2 regions of the Roseovarius sp. EL26 genome follow, and region 1 is predicted to be linked to the other one. Evidence: riboswitches for the same ligand, from Rfam matches in the RefSeq annotation. Region 1 holds a riboswitch; the other holds the start of a gene.
What was found. A riboswitch is a leader RNA that binds a small molecule or an ion and turns the genes downstream of it on or off. The one in region 1 is predicted to bind cobalamin.
Positions count from the first base shown of each region.

Region 2: another riboswitch for cobalamin. It lies ahead of D9A02_RS00190 (CbtB domain-containing protein); the one in region 1 lies ahead of D9A02_RS15605 (aromatic ring-hydroxylating dioxygenase subunit alpha).

Region 1 is NZ_OUMZ01000007.1:1,577,759-1,585,095, reverse strand. It holds gene D9A02_RS15630 (aminotransferase class IV) at 1-530, opposite strand, end outside; gene D9A02_RS15625 (DegT/DnrJ/EryC1/StrS aminotransferase family protein) at 578-1,786, opposite strand; gene D9A02_RS15620 (Lrp/AsnC family transcriptional regulator) at 1,865-2,440, shown strand; gene D9A02_RS15615 (LysE family transporter) at 2,445-3,062, shown strand; gene D9A02_RS15610 (hybrid-cluster NAD(P)-dependent oxidoreductase) at 3,117-4,202, opposite strand; gene D9A02_RS15605 (aromatic ring-hydroxylating dioxygenase subunit alpha) at 4,206-5,432, opposite strand; cobalamin riboswitch at 5,545-5,748, opposite strand; gene D9A02_RS15600 (FAD-binding oxidoreductase) at 5,864-7,174, opposite strand; gene D9A02_RS15595 (glutamine synthetase family protein) at 7,179-7,337, opposite strand, start outside.
Region 2 is NZ_OUMZ01000001.1:25,656-32,992, reverse strand. It holds gene smc (chromosome segregation protein SMC) at 1-1,817, opposite strand, end outside; gene D9A02_RS19095 (hypothetical protein) at 1,931-2,164, opposite strand; cobalamin riboswitch at 2,162-2,383, shown strand; gene D9A02_RS00190 (CbtB domain-containing protein) at 2,419-2,583, shown strand; gene D9A02_RS00185 (CbtA family protein) at 2,587-3,267, shown strand; gene D9A02_RS00180 (hypothetical protein) at 3,325-3,837, shown strand; gene D9A02_RS00175 (DUF1636 domain-containing protein) at 3,911-4,237, opposite strand; gene cobW (cobalamin biosynthesis protein CobW) at 4,313-5,404, shown strand; gene D9A02_RS00165 (GNAT family N-acetyltransferase) at 5,404-5,868, shown strand; gene cobN (cobaltochelatase subunit CobN) at 5,915-7,337, shown strand, end outside.

The sequences.
Region 1 (7,337 bases):
TGATCCTTGGCCTGAAACAGCGCCGCAGTGAAATCCCCCCAGTGGTAGTTTTTGACCCGCTGGTTTAGGCTTTGATCGGGAATGCGGTGCACATTGTTGGGAATATAAAGGCTGACCCCGGCTTCGGCGACCTCGGGTTTGACCACATGAATGTAAGGCACGCACCATGCAAAGAAGTGGTTTTGGCAATCGCGCGGGTCACGGCTCCCGGCAACTTTGGGTGTTCCCCGTGCCGCCACCATCGCGACATAAGCTTGCTTCAGGCCGGACCGCGATACCATGTCATGCAGGGCACTGGTCATCTCAGCCCGATCCATGCCGACATCCATGCGGTAGGCCTGCATCGACGCCTCGAACCGATCCAGATAGTCATTCAGCCGGAAAAACGCGCCGTCCCAAACCGGCACGACGTCATAAGTGACATCAGAATGGGTCACGGCCCAATCTGTCACGCCAATGGTGGCCTGATCAATTGGGACAATCTCGCCTTTGATCCAGGCCGCACCTTTACGGAAAATATCGTTGCTCATCTATGCAGTTGAGCAACGGCCGCTTCATAGCGTCAAGCGGAAAAATCTCAGGTTCCGTAGGCTTGCGTGCGGCCCATCACGTCTTCGGCGGCTTGCAGCAGGGCCTCGGATACGGCATCCAGATCTGCTTTGCTTAACCGCGCAGGTAGGCGAGCATCGCAGGCTTTCATCAGCATGGCGCGGGTTTTTGGCAGTTCTGGCGTGCAGCCGGGCAGAAACTTCCAGTTCCAGAAGGCCCGCGCGTTATCCGTCGACAAGCCAAAGACCTGCACCTTGATCCCACGCTCTACCGCTGCAGATGCAAAGGCACGGGTTTCTTCCTCGGACAACCCAACCAAATTGAACTGAATCGAATCCGGCGCGCGCTCTTCGGGGGCCAGTTTCTCGGGTACCTGCATCCAGGCAGAGGTGTTCAACCGACCCGCCACATAGTCATGATTGGCCCGGCCATCGGTCACCCGGCGCGCTACTTCGGGCAATTGCGACCGAATGATCGCCGCTGACAGGTTGTTCAGACGTAGGTTATAAAGCGGCAATTGGTTCTGCCATCTGGCAAAGGCCGCCTTCAACTCATCATCTGTGTCGGTGAAATGTTTGGCCCAGTTGTGCTCGTATGCGCCCGACATAATCACTGTGCGGGCAATCAGATCGACGTCATCGGTGATTAGAATGCCACCTTCACCGGCGTTGACCAGTTTGTAGGATTGAAAACTGAAACAGCCCACGCGCCCGATCGTGCCAACATTGCGTCCACCCCAAACGGTGCCCAAAGAATGTGCCGCATCCTCAACCACAGGAATGTCTTTAGCCTCACACAGCGCCATGATCGCATCCATATCCGAGGTATGACCCCGCATGTGGCTGATGATCACCGCCTGCACATCATCCAGCTTGGCCTCAAAATCGGCCATGTCTATGCGGTAGTTGTCTCCAACCTCACACAGCACCGGAATACAATCAGCATGCACCACCGATGAGGGCACTGCGGCAAAAGTAAACGCCGGGATCAGCACCTTTGCATCGCGTGGCAGTCCAAGCGCCTTGAGCGACAGGAACAGCGCCGCCGAGCAGCTGCTCACCGCCAGCGCATAGCGCGTGCCCAGATGTTCAGCGAATTCACGTTCCAGTAATGCAACTGGCGCATTTTCCGGCGCGGTATAGCGAAACAGATCGCCACTTTGAAGCATCTGGTCGATTTCGACCCGCACGGATTCGGGGATGGGCTCTGCGTCATAGACGTTTGGGGCACTGTTCATTTCGGTTTCCTGAATAACAGTTTCGGATTATCCGAAGCTAATACATGAATTGAATTTTTTGGCAAAGCATTTTGTCGGATGACGTTGGGAAATCGGCGGCGATTTTCCTATTCCCCCATTGACCGAAGTATTGATATATATTCCGTAAAAATTATTGACATATTGTATATATTAAATAATAAATCCGGAATGGATGGTGTAGATAAAAAAATATCCAGATTGATTCAATCCGATGGTCGGATTTCCAGCGCACAAATCGCCGAGGCGGTTGGTGTGTCGGTCTCAACCGCCAATGAACGCCTGCGCCGATTGGTGGCACAAGGCATCGTCAAAGAATGGCGCGGCGTGCTTGATCCTGACAAGGTTGGGGCAGCGCTGTGTGTCTTTGTCTTTGTTGATGTGTCCTATGAAGGCGAGGCCGAAGCCTGTGCGGCACTCATACAGTTCCCTGAGGTGCTGGAACTGCACCACATCAGTGGGCCGCACTCTTATCTGATGAAGGTGCGGGTGCAGAACACCACCGCTCTGCAACAGTTCATGCAAACCTGTGTGAAACCCCTGAAAGCGGTATTGAAGACCGAAACGATCCTGTCTCTTGAGGCGCAGAAAGAAACGACAGCGGTGAAGATCTCGCCTCAATCTGACGAAAGATAAGTAAATGGAAATCCTTCTCAAAGGCATTGGCGTGGGCTTTGCCGTGGCCGCTCCTGTTGGGCCGATCGGCTTGCTCTGCATTCGCCGCACTTTGTCAGAGGGGCGTGGCGCCGGGCTGGCATCGGGCTTGGGCGCTGCCACGGCGGATGCGTTCTATGGGCTGCTGGTGGCCGCAGGTTTTGCCGCCACAGGGATGCTGTTGCGTTTTGCGACCCCCTTGGAAATTGGCGGTGGGCTGTTGATCGCGCTTCTGGGCATTATGTCGATTCGTAGCTTTTTCAGCGGTCCGGCAACAGACAGCGCACCCAAGTACAACATCCACGGTGCTTTGCTGCCCGCCTATACCACAACCTTTGTACTGACCCTGTCCAACCCGATGACCATATTGGCCTTTGTCGGTTTGGTGGTCGGCCTAGGGGCCTCTGCGGCCAGCGATCCGCTTGCGCCTTACTGGCTGGTGGTGGGGGTCTTCTTGGGCTCGGCCCTGTGGTGGTTTTTTTTGGTGCATTTGGCACTGGCTGCCAAATCCAAGATCACCCCACGCGTCACAAATTGGTTCGACTTGGTGTCTGGCCTCATTCTGGTGATTTGGGGCCTCTGGATCGCGGCTGACGCTTTGTAAGCAACACTCAACAACGTGCAGATGGGGCATCAAACAAGATGCCCCATCTTTGTCTTAGATATCGACTTCGACCCGGCCAATCGGGTTTGAGCAGCAGGCCAGAATATAGCCTGCCTCGATATCATCCTCGGAAATTCCGCCGTTGTGCACCATATGCACCTCGCCCGCGGTTTTCTTGACCTTGCAGGTGCCGCAAACGCCAAAGGTACAGCCTGACGGAATGTTCAATCCCGAAGCCCGCGCTGCCCCCAGAATTGTATCGGTTTCCGCCACTTTCGCCGTCACACCTGAGGTTGAGAACACAATCTCGGCCTTGCTATCATCATCCGGGATCACATCATCCAGTTCCGGTTGATCTGCCTCGGTCTCAATCGGCGCGCCAAAGCTCTCCTGATTGTAACGCTCCATGTCAAAGCCAAGTCCGGCCAACGCATCGCGCACCGCCTGCATGAACGGCTCAGGTCCACAGCAATAGACCTCACGCTCCAGATAATCCGGGGCCATCAGGCCCAGCATCAGCTGATTGAACTGGCCCTGATACCCACTCCACGGCCGATAGGGATCGGGCTCTTCGACCACGAACTTCAGATCCAGACCCGAGGTCCGGCTCGCCATCTGCTCCAACCGTTGGCGAAAAATAATCTCGGACGGACGGCGCGCACAGTTGATGAACACCACATCCAGATCCTGCCCTTCATCCCACATGCAGGTGGTCATCGACATCATTGGCGTGATGCCCGACCCGGCCGAAATAAACAGGAACTTGCGCGCGGCACTGCCGTCATTGGTAAACAGACCGGCGGGCCCAAGCGCCTTGATTCGCATGCCCGGCTTCAGATTGTCCAACATCCAGCGCGTCCCGATGCTATCGAGCTGTGCTTTGGCAGTGATAGTGATCGACCGGGGCCGAGATGGCGACGAAGAGATCGTATAGGTGCGATGCACCACACCGCCCGGCTGACTTGGCGCTGGGATTTCCAGCGTCAGAAACTGCCCCGGCTGATAGGCGAACAGCGCCCCAGACGGGACGCGGAATGAAAAGCTGGCCGTATTGGGCATTTCCGGCACGACCGAGACGCATTCCAGCATCTCGGAATCTTGCCAGATCGCAGGCGCGATAGAAGGGCTCAGATCATTCATGACTTACTCCGCTGCCATGGTTTCAGGGGCCAACCGTTCGGCCAAGGTCTCGCAATACCAGCTCACAAACTGGATCACGCCGCTTTCTTGCTTGGGTGAATAGGGGCCGGGCACATAGGCCGGGCTGTTGATGCCCAACTGGTTGTCTTCGACCACACGACGGTCTTCGTCATTGGTTGCCAGCCAGACCTCGGTCAAGCGGTTGAGGTCATAATCCACACCCTCGACCGCATCTTTGTGCACCAGCCACTTGGTGGTCACTTCGGTTTCCGTCGGGCTGACAGGGGTGACACGGAACACAATCGAATGATCCGACAGGAAGTGGTTCCAAGTTGTGGGATAGTGAAATTTCAGCAAGCTGCCTGCATCGGCAAAAGGCGCACGCCCCAACCAGCGCCGAACGGCCACTTTGCCATCCAGCGTGTAGCTTTCCGCACCCTCATTCAGAGGCACCCGCGCCAGACGGTATTGTCCATCGCCATGCAGATAGAATTGCGACGTCAGGCCTGCCGCCTCGCAACGATCAAAGTGCGCCTGCATTTTTGGCGGTGTCTCACCACCCTCAATCCCGGTGATTGATGGATCATCGGGGAAGGTCCTGCACAGCGACGGGTGATTGCCGCCACAGTGGTAACATTCGCGATTATTTTCCCAGACCAGCTTCCAATTGCCGTTCTCGATGATGGTGCTTTCAAAGGCGACCTTGGCATTGCCCAGATCATGCGGCTCCAGATAGGGGCGGGCGATATTGGCAAAGGTGTCGAAATCAGGGGCCTCATCCGCCAGGCAGATGTACACCAACCCGGCCAACTCTCGACAATGCACGGTTTTCAACCCGTGTTTGGTGGGGTCAAACTCTGGCCCCATGTCGCGCGCCCACAAAAGCGATCCGTCCAGTTCATAAGTCCACTGGTGATAGGGACAGACCAGTTTCGGGGCATGGCCTTTGGCGGCCTTGCAGATGACCGACCCGCGATGGCGGCAGGCATTGTGAAACGCCCGGATCTGATTGTCGGCACCGCGCACGATGATCACGCGGTATGCGCCAACCTTATGGGTGACAAAGCTGCCCGGCTTTTCCAGCTCGCAGGCAGGAATTGCAAACAACCATTCACGGTAATGAATGCTTTCGAGATCGGCCTGATAAACATCAGGACTGGTGTAAAAGGCTTGCTCTAGCGCGTGACCTTGTTTGCGCCGGGCCAGCAGCTCGGATGTAGTGGGGTTCATGTTGGCTCTCCTGCCGCACCCCGCGGCTTTGCTTGGGCAGGAAACGGCACGGCCAAGTGAAAAGGCGTCAGGCGAGGACCGACACCATACCAATTGCCCGCATCGCCACCCGCGAATTGACGTTATGCAAGGCTGGTTTCCGGACTTGAGAGGGGCTTTCGCCGGTTGCGACGCCTTCCCGGGGTTCCTCGTCCCAGTGGCGGTGTGTCGCGCCCTTACCTGTCTTACCGTTGCGGGGGCAGTGCCGGAATTTAACCGGCTTCCCAATTCTCTGCACAGCCGGGGGCGATGCAGCACCTTGCATGCTCAAAGTACCACGGTTGCAAGTCGGCAATATCTGAATTGCGACCACGCAGGGATCAAATTGGACGCAGGCAAAGTTTGTGTACGTTTTGTGCGTACAGGCTGTACATCCTGTACGCAATTCTGTCTCAGAACCCCAATCGATCCCGCAGGGCGTACCAGCTCATCGCCAGAACCAACAACGGCGGCCGCAGAGCTGAGCCACCCGGGAAAGGTGAAGTTGGTATACGTGAAAACGTCTCAAAGCCAGAGGCTTCGCCAGCAATCGCTTCTGCCATCAATTGCCCGGCATGGGTCGCAGTGCCGACACCATGCCCAGAATAGCCTGAGGCGCTTAGAATGTTGGGCTGAATTCGTGCCAGATAGGGCATTCGTTTCATCGTGATGGCCAATGTGCCACCCCAAGCGTAATCGATCTTAACATCCTGAAGGTGAGGGAAAATTTCCGTCATTGGCCTGCGAACAAGCGCGCCAATATCCTTGGGGAACCGGTAGCTGTAAGTTTCGCCACCGCCAAACAGCAGACGTTTGTCATGGCTCAGGCGGAAGTAGTTCACAACGAACTTGCTATCGGCCACCGCCACATCTTGTGTCAGCACTTTTGTAGCGTCATCACCCAATGGTTCGGTCGCCGCGATAAAGTTGTTAATCGGCATCACCCGTGACGCGACTTTCTTCTCCAGCCCACCCAGATATCCGTTGCACGCCAGAACAATATGATCAGCTGTGATCGTCCCGTTCTCCGTTTCAACCTTTGCCGGAACCCCGGGTATGATATTGGAAACAAGTGTTTTTTCGTGAATTCGAACACCGGCGGTCTCGGCCGCGCGGGCCAGTCCGATGGCATAGGCCAGTGGATGTAGATGCCCCGCACTCATGTCCAAGCTCCCGCCGACATAAGCCGGTGACGGGCACAGATCTTGCGCCGCAGATTGATCCAGTTTTTCCAGATCAGTGCAGCCGTAACGGTCTTTCAGATGATCCGCATAATCGTGTTCTTCGCGGACTTCTTTTTGCGAAAAACACATATGCGCGATGCCGGGTCTTAGGTGGCATTCGATATTATGTTTAGAAACCAGAGACTTGACAAGATTTTTGGAATCCTCTGCCAAATCCCAAAACTTCAGCGCATCGTCCTGGCCAACCCACTTTTCAATGCTTTCCTGATCGGCCCGTTGCCCACTACCAAGCTGCCCGCCATTTCGGCCCGAGGCCCCAAAGCCCACGCGGTGCGCTTCCAGCAGAACAACATCCAAGCCTTTCTCGGCCAGATGTAACGCCGCAGACAAGCCAGTATATCCGCCGCCCACAATACAAACATCCGCGCGGGTATCGCCAGCTAGCGCCGCCCGATCCTCGGGCAGGGCGGTGCTGTTGGCATACCAACTCTCAGGGTAATGACCTTTGCGGTCATTAGTAAAAAGCAAGTTCAGGGCCATGTGATCAGACGTTCATCAACAGGTGTTCACGTTCCCACGGCGAGATGACCTGCAGGAACTCTTCATATTCCGCGCGTTTCACGATGGAATAAACCCGTGCAAATTCAGGACCTAAGACCTCATGCAGAGCCTTGGCGCCTTCAAACATATCCAGTGCATCGCC
Region 2 (7,337 bases), on a different contig from region 1:
ACCAATCGCTGCCCGGGCTTCAGTTCGGCCTGCAGTCGTGGGCCATCATCCGACCGCACCAACCCGATTTGGCCAATACGGCGCACCAGAACTTCGGGCACATTCACATAATTGGAAAGCGCATTGACACCTTCGGGTAAGGTTTGCGCGCTGGAATATCCCGGCAGGCGGGCCCAGCCAGAAGGACCATCATCTGTCACCTCTGGCGCACGTAAGTCATCGGCCAATGCCGCCCCTAACGCTTTTTCATAACCAGACGTCACCTGAAGAAGATCAAGGATCTGCCCGCCCTCGGCCGTGTCGCGTTCCAGCAGTTTGGCCAATGCGGTGACTTCCGCGCTGAGCGCGTTCAGCTCCCCTTCAGCCTCGGAACGCTCCGCCCGTGCTGTGACTTCGCGGTCTTGCGTCTCAGAACGCGCCTCTTCGGCGGCATTCAAAGCCAGTTCGGCCTCTTCGGCAATATGCTGCGCCTCGGCCTCGGCCTCATGGGCGGTCTCAAACTCTTGTGCGGCACGCAACTCTGCGTCTTTAGCGCCTTGTGCTGCCTCGCGGGCACGGGTCGCCTCAGATTCGCTTTTGGTTAGCATCTTACGGCTGTCATCCAACAGGCGTTGCGCTGAATGGTGGCGCGCGGCCAGACGGGCGACATCTTCGGTTAGCTGTCCCAGATCAGTTTCGCGTTGTTGCAAAACGGCGGCGGCTTCATGAGCCTCTTCCGAGGCGATCTCCAGACGTTCCTCTTGCCCCTCGCTCGCCTTGATCAGTTCGCGCGCTTCCCATTCCAGACGTTCAATGGTTTCGCCTGCATCGCGGTTCAGGCTGGCCTCGCGCTCAATATCACGGGTCAGCTGTTCAATCCGCGAGGACAGGGTTCCAATCCGGGTGCGGGCATTTTGTTCTTGCTCATTGAGCGTGTCGCGCTGGACTTGCAAACGCTGCAAAACAGCCGCCGCAATCGCTTCTTCCTCGCGTAGGGCTGGCAAGGCATCTTCGGTGTGTATCCGCAACTTGCCTGCTTCGCGTGCAGCCGTTTCCGCACGTGCGGCGGCGGTGACACGTTCGCGCAGTTCGTCGTCTGCCAGTGCACGGGCCAGATCAGCCTCTTTCCAGCGACGGTAAAGCAACAGGCCTTCAGAGCGGCGCAGGTCCTCACCAATGGCGCGATATCGCTGTGCTTGGCGCGCCTGACGGGCCAATTGTGCCAGCTGGGTGGCCAGCTGCTCAATCACATCATCAACACGAGCCAAATTGGTTTCCGCGCCTTTGAGCTTAAGTTCTGCCTCGTGACGGCGCTGATAAAGGCCGGAAATCCCGGCCGCCTCTTCCAAAATCTTGCGGCGTGCTTTGGGTTTGGCATTGATCAGGTCTGTAATCTTGCCCTGACTGACCAGCGCCTGCGAGTGTGATCCGGTTGAGGCATCGGCAAACAGCATCTGCACATCGCGGGCGCGGGCATCCTTACCGTTAACCTTGTAGGCCGATCCAACATCACGGGTGATCCGACGCACCACTTCCAAGTGATCCGCATCATTGAATCCTGCCGGTGCCAGCCGATCAGAGTTGTCCATATGACAAACCACTTCGGCAAAGTTGCGCGCTGGTCGACTGGCCGCACCGGCAAAAATCACATCTTCCATACCGCCGCCACGCATGATGCTGGGGCGGTTCTCGCCCATCACCCAACGCAATGCTTCAAGCAGGTTCGACTTGCCGCAACCGTTTGGCCCGACAACCCCGGTCAAACCATCCGTGATGATCAGATCCGTCGGGTCAACGAAGCTTTTGAAGCCGGTCAGTCTGAGCTTTGAAAAATGCAATGCGTCCCCTTGCGGTTTCTACGGCACGAAATGATTCCAATTCCCGAATATTGTGACGGTGGGAATCACACGCTGTCAACGCATAACCCCACCATATGGGGTAAGTCGCGGAGTTATCCACAAAATATTGCGACTTTTCGCCCATTCGAGTCGAAAATTTCAGTTTCAATCAGAGCGTGGCAGCATTGTCGCCGCGATTCGAATGCCGGAAGAAATCCATCATCTTCCACCCCTATGTCGCCCAGCAATAAAGCGATGTCGGTTTCCATTCGTTGGCTCATTTTCTTGCCTTGAATGAGGGGTGTGCTTTGCAAATCATTCTTGACGAATGCCTTGGCAATCTTCATACCGAATAAAGCAAGGGTCCCCATATGGATGCAAAGCATTCAGGGGATGAATTGGGAATGACGTGATGGTGGACCCATGTAGGGCACTCAATCGTCAGCCGCCCCCGCGACTGTAAGCGGTGAGCCCCTGTCGAAGACCACTGGGTGAATAACCTGGGAAGGCGACAGTAAGGCATCGACCCGCGAGCCAGGAGACCAGCCTTTGCGTGACTGTAATCCACACCTCGGGTGAGAGGTGAAGAAGGAGAAATAAAATGACTGCACTGGTACATTCAGCCGCAAAATCCACCGTATTCCCTGCCGTAGCTGCGATCATTCTGGGCTTTGGCATTGTGACAATGGCTGGCCACGTTCAGGCTAGCGCGCTGCACGACGCCGCACATGACGTGCGTCACGCAACCGGCTTTCCCTGCCACTAAGCCATGTTCCAAAAAATTCTGACCAGCGCGTTGTTCGCTGGATTCTGTACAGGGCTGCTTGCGGCCCTGTTACAGTTGGTTTTTGTGCAACCCGTGCTTTTGCATGCGGAGCTGTACGAAGGTGGTGATCTTGTGCACTTTGGTGCCGCAGCGGTTAGCGCCCATCAGGATCTTGGCGGCATCGATCTGATGCGCGACGGACTGAGCGTGTTGTTCACCGCGCTGATCTATACCGGCTATGCCTTTGTGCTGGTCGCGATGATGAGCATGGCGTCTGAGCGTGGATTCACAGTCAACGCACGCACTGGCTTGATCTGGGGCATTGCGGGTTTCATTGCGATGCATTTCGCGCCTGCATTTTCTCTGCCGCCTGAGGTGCCTGGTGTTGCCGCCGCTGATGTGGCCGAGCGTCAGGTCTGGTGGTGGGCTACCGTTGCAGTCACCGCACTTGGTCTTGGCCTGTTTGCCTTTGGCAAAGGGGTGATCATGTACGTGATCGCTGGCTTGTTGATCGCTGCACCGCATCTTGTGGGCGCGCCGCATCCGGATGAGTTTGCCGGGCCGGTTCCACCGGAAATCGCAGCACTCTTTGCCAGCCGTGCATTGGGTGTTGGATTTGCTGCCTGGGCCTTGCTGGGGACATTCGCCGGATATTTCTGGCAAAAGGAAGCGGCTGACGCTTAAGCGCCTAAACACAACAACGCCCCGGCGGCATCGCCGGGGCACTTGCTTGGAAACGATATGCAAAAACCTTTCTTCCTTTTGATCATCGGGCTGTTCTTTGGCACGGGCTTTGGCTTCATTCTGGCTGCGAGCAGCGGTGCTGAATTCGAAGGTCACGATCATGGTGACCCGGCGCAACACGCCGAAGGTCAAGCCCACGACGGTATGGATCATTCAGCGATGGATCATGCCGCAATGCACAGCAAATTGACGGAGGCCAAGGCACCCCTCCCCGGTCTCGATTTGACCCTGCATCCAGATGGGGCCAGCAGTCGTAATCTGGAGATCAGCCTTGAAAATTTCGCCTTCTCGCCAGAGAACGTGAACGGTGAAAACACCCCCGGCGCAGGTCATGCCCATATCTATGTGGATGGTGTCAAATTGGCGCGCAGCTATGGCCCTTGGTTTCACATCAGCGGCCTGAGCGCAGGCGAGCACGAAATCCGCGTGACCCTGAATGCCAATGACCACAGCCAGTTTGCCATTGATGGCGAACCCGTTGAAGCCAAAGCCACCGTGGTTATCGAGTGAGCATGCCGGCGGCTGATATTCTGTTGACTGCCGCTTGCAGGACGGGGGCGCTCCCGTCGTCCATTACGTTGCGCTATGCTGGAACACGCCCAACCAGACAGTGGCGCAACCGTCCTGCCCCGCGCGCATCCTCGATCCAGCCATCGGTGCTTGCGGCATACATGCCTGCAAAAGCCAGTGTGTCAGCCAGATCCTTTGCTGGATCGATGTCGCCGAAGAGATACGTCGCCTTGCCAGGCGCCGAGAACGCCACGCTTAACGCGCGCCCGCAATTGGACATGCAATCATGGTCCTGGACCTCGAATAGCATGGCTTTTTCAGCAAATGCTGCGCGTAAATTTACGGCAAACCTCTTGCCACCCAGCCCCTCACATGTTGAACAGACCACAATCCGGTGCATCACTGCCTCTCCTTCGCTTGCGAAGGGCCTAGGCCAGTGGCGCACCTCTTGCAAGCGTTTGAAGGAGAGAACCTGATGCCTGCCAAAATTCCTGCCACTGTTGTTACCGGTTTCCTTGGAGCCGGGAAAACCACCCTGATCCGCCATATGCTGGAAAATGCAAATGGCAAACGCATCGCCTTGATCATCAATGAATTTGGTGATCTCGGTGTTGACGGCGGCATCCTAAAAGGCTGCGGCATCGAAGGCTGCGCCGAAGAGGACGTGGTCGAGTTGTCAAATGGCTGCATCTGCTGCACCGTGGCCGAAGATTTTGTGCCCACCATACAGATGTTGTTGGACCGGGACGATGCGCCCGATCACATCGTGATCGAAACCTCTGGTCTGGCCCTGCCCCAACCGCTGGTGCGTGCCTTCAACTGGCCCGAGATTTCCACCCGCGTGACCGTTGACGGTGTTGTCACCGTAGTCGACGGCAAGGCCGTATCCGAAGGCCGATTTGCCCACGACGTCGCCGCAGTTGACGCACAGCGTCAGCAAGACGAAAATCTTGATCACGAAACGCCACTTTCAGAACTGTTCGAAGATCAGATCGCCTGCGCTGACATGATCGTTGTCAATAAATCTGACCTCCTGGGTCAGGATGAAGCCTCTGCACTTGCCGACAAACTGCGCGGTGAAAGCCGTGACGGCGTGCAAGTCGTCAAAGCCACCATGGGCGCCCTGCCAGTTGATGTTCTCTTGGGTCAAGGCATCGGGGCCGAGGACGACATGGATGCGCGTCACGAGGTGCACCATCACCACCACGATCATGATGATGACCATCACGACGACGACGACCATGACGATGATCACGATCACCACCACCATCATGACCACGATCACGATGCGTTTGAGAGCTTTGTTGTCACCCGTGGTGAAATCACCGATGCCGGAGCTTTCGCGGAACAGGTTGCTGATGTGATCCGCCAGAACAACATTTTGCGTCTCAAAGGTTTTGCTGCTGTCGAAGGCAAACCCATGCGTCTGACGCTGCAGGCGGTTGGCCCACGTGTGGACACCTATTTTGACCGCCCATTTGGCGCAGATGCGCGTGAAACCCGTCTGGTCGTCATTGGTCAGTCCGGCCTGGACCGCGCCGCGATCGAAAAAGCGCTGGCCGCCTGATGTTGGTAATCGAGGTCTCAGATCCACGCGAAGCGGGTGCGAAACAGCTGTTGGAATCCAGCCACGCGCTGATGGCAGAGCTGTTTTCGCCCGAGGAAAATTTTGCGCTGGATATCGAAGACCTCTGTACACCGGATATCCATTTTTTCACCGCCCGTGAGGGAGGTGAAATTTTGGGTACCGGAGCAATTGCCGCACGTGAGGGGTATGCAGAGGTGAAATCAATGTTCACCTCGCATGCCGCACGCGGCAAAGGCGTGGCTGCGGCATTGCTGCGCCAGCTGGAAGATCAGGCCCGTGCCTTGGGTCTGAATGCGTTGAAGTTGGAAACCGGCGAAGAACTGGCCGCGGCCATTCGTCTGTATGAACGCCACGGGTTCACCCGTTGCGGTGCATTTGGCGATTACCAGCCCAACACATCCAGCGTTTTCATGGAAAAACAACTGGACGACGCAAGCGCCTAGTGCTTCACCGTCTTGCTACGACAAATTATTCAAAGGGCTGCCCCTGATGCATCTGCTTGCTGCCACCCCCGGATCCATCGATGATGGCAAAGAACCTGTTGATCTGGGGCAAACCCCGGCAGATGTGATATTTGTCTCGGCCGCCGATACAGAACTGGCCGCATTGAGTGCGGCGCGCACTGAGATGGACGCGGCCCCCACCCTGCGTCTGGCCAACATGATGCATTTGGTCCACCCAATGTCGGTCGATTTGCACTTGGACAATTGTGTCACCAAGTCGAAACTGGTCATCGCCCGTGTGTTGGGTGGCGTCGGTTACTGGAAATACGGTGCAGAGCAATATGCCGCGCGTTGCTATGAGGCCGGCGTGCCGCTGGCACTGCTTCCCGGCGACGACAAACCCGACCCGGAACTGCGCGAACTCTCGACGGTATCTTCAGAGCATTACGATGCGCTTTGGGCCTATATGGTTGAGGGCGGGCCAGAAAATGCCACCAATTTCCTGAACTACGCACAGGCGATGCTGGATGGCGGTGAGAAGCCCATAGCCGCAAGCCCCCTTTTGCGTGCTGGTGTCTATTGGCCCGGCGCAGGCGTCGCTGACCTGAGTGCCGCACAGGACGCATGGCAAGACGGCCAACCCGTGGTGCCAGTCGTGTTCTATCGTGCCTTGGTACAAGGCGCGGGCCTCAATCCAATCAACCGTCTGGTCCGGTCACTCCTGCGCGCCGGGTTGAACCCCCTGCCAGTGTTTGTGGCATCTTTGAAAGATCCAGTGTCCACTGCCACGCTGGAGCAGTTGTTTACCGCCGCCCCGCCCTCGGTCATTCTGAACTGCACCTCATTTGCAGTTGGGTCCCCCCATGCGGGCGATGTGAACCCCCACAACCCGCTGACCATGCCAGCCGCGCAAGGCGCACCTGTGTTTCAGGTGGTGCTGGCCGGGTCGTCAGAGGAAGCCTGGGCCGAAGGTTTGACCGGCTTGTCTGCCCGCGACATTGCGATGAACGTCGCCCTGCCCGAGGTCGATGGCCGGGTGCTCTCGCGTGCGATCAGCTTCAAGGGCGAAGCTTACTTTGACGAAGCCACGGAATGCCCCATCGCCACCTACCGCGCCCAAGGTGACCGGGTGGAATTTGTCGCGCAATTGGCCGCGAACTGGGCGAAACTGCGTGGCACGGCCGAGGAGGAACGCAAAGTTGCTCTGGTACTGGCAAACTACCCTAATAAAGATGGCCGTCTGGCAAATGGGGTGGGTTTGGACACACCTGCGGGCACTGTGCATGTGCTGAACCTGTTGCAAGACGGCGGGTATACCGTTGAAAACCTGCCTGCCGATAGTGATGCGCTGATGCAATCCATCATGGCTGGACCGACCAACTGGCTGACCGACCGGGCAGAACGTCAGGGCGGTGAGGTGCTGTCGCTCGAAATCTATCTGGAATACTTCAACGCCCTGCCGTGGGAAA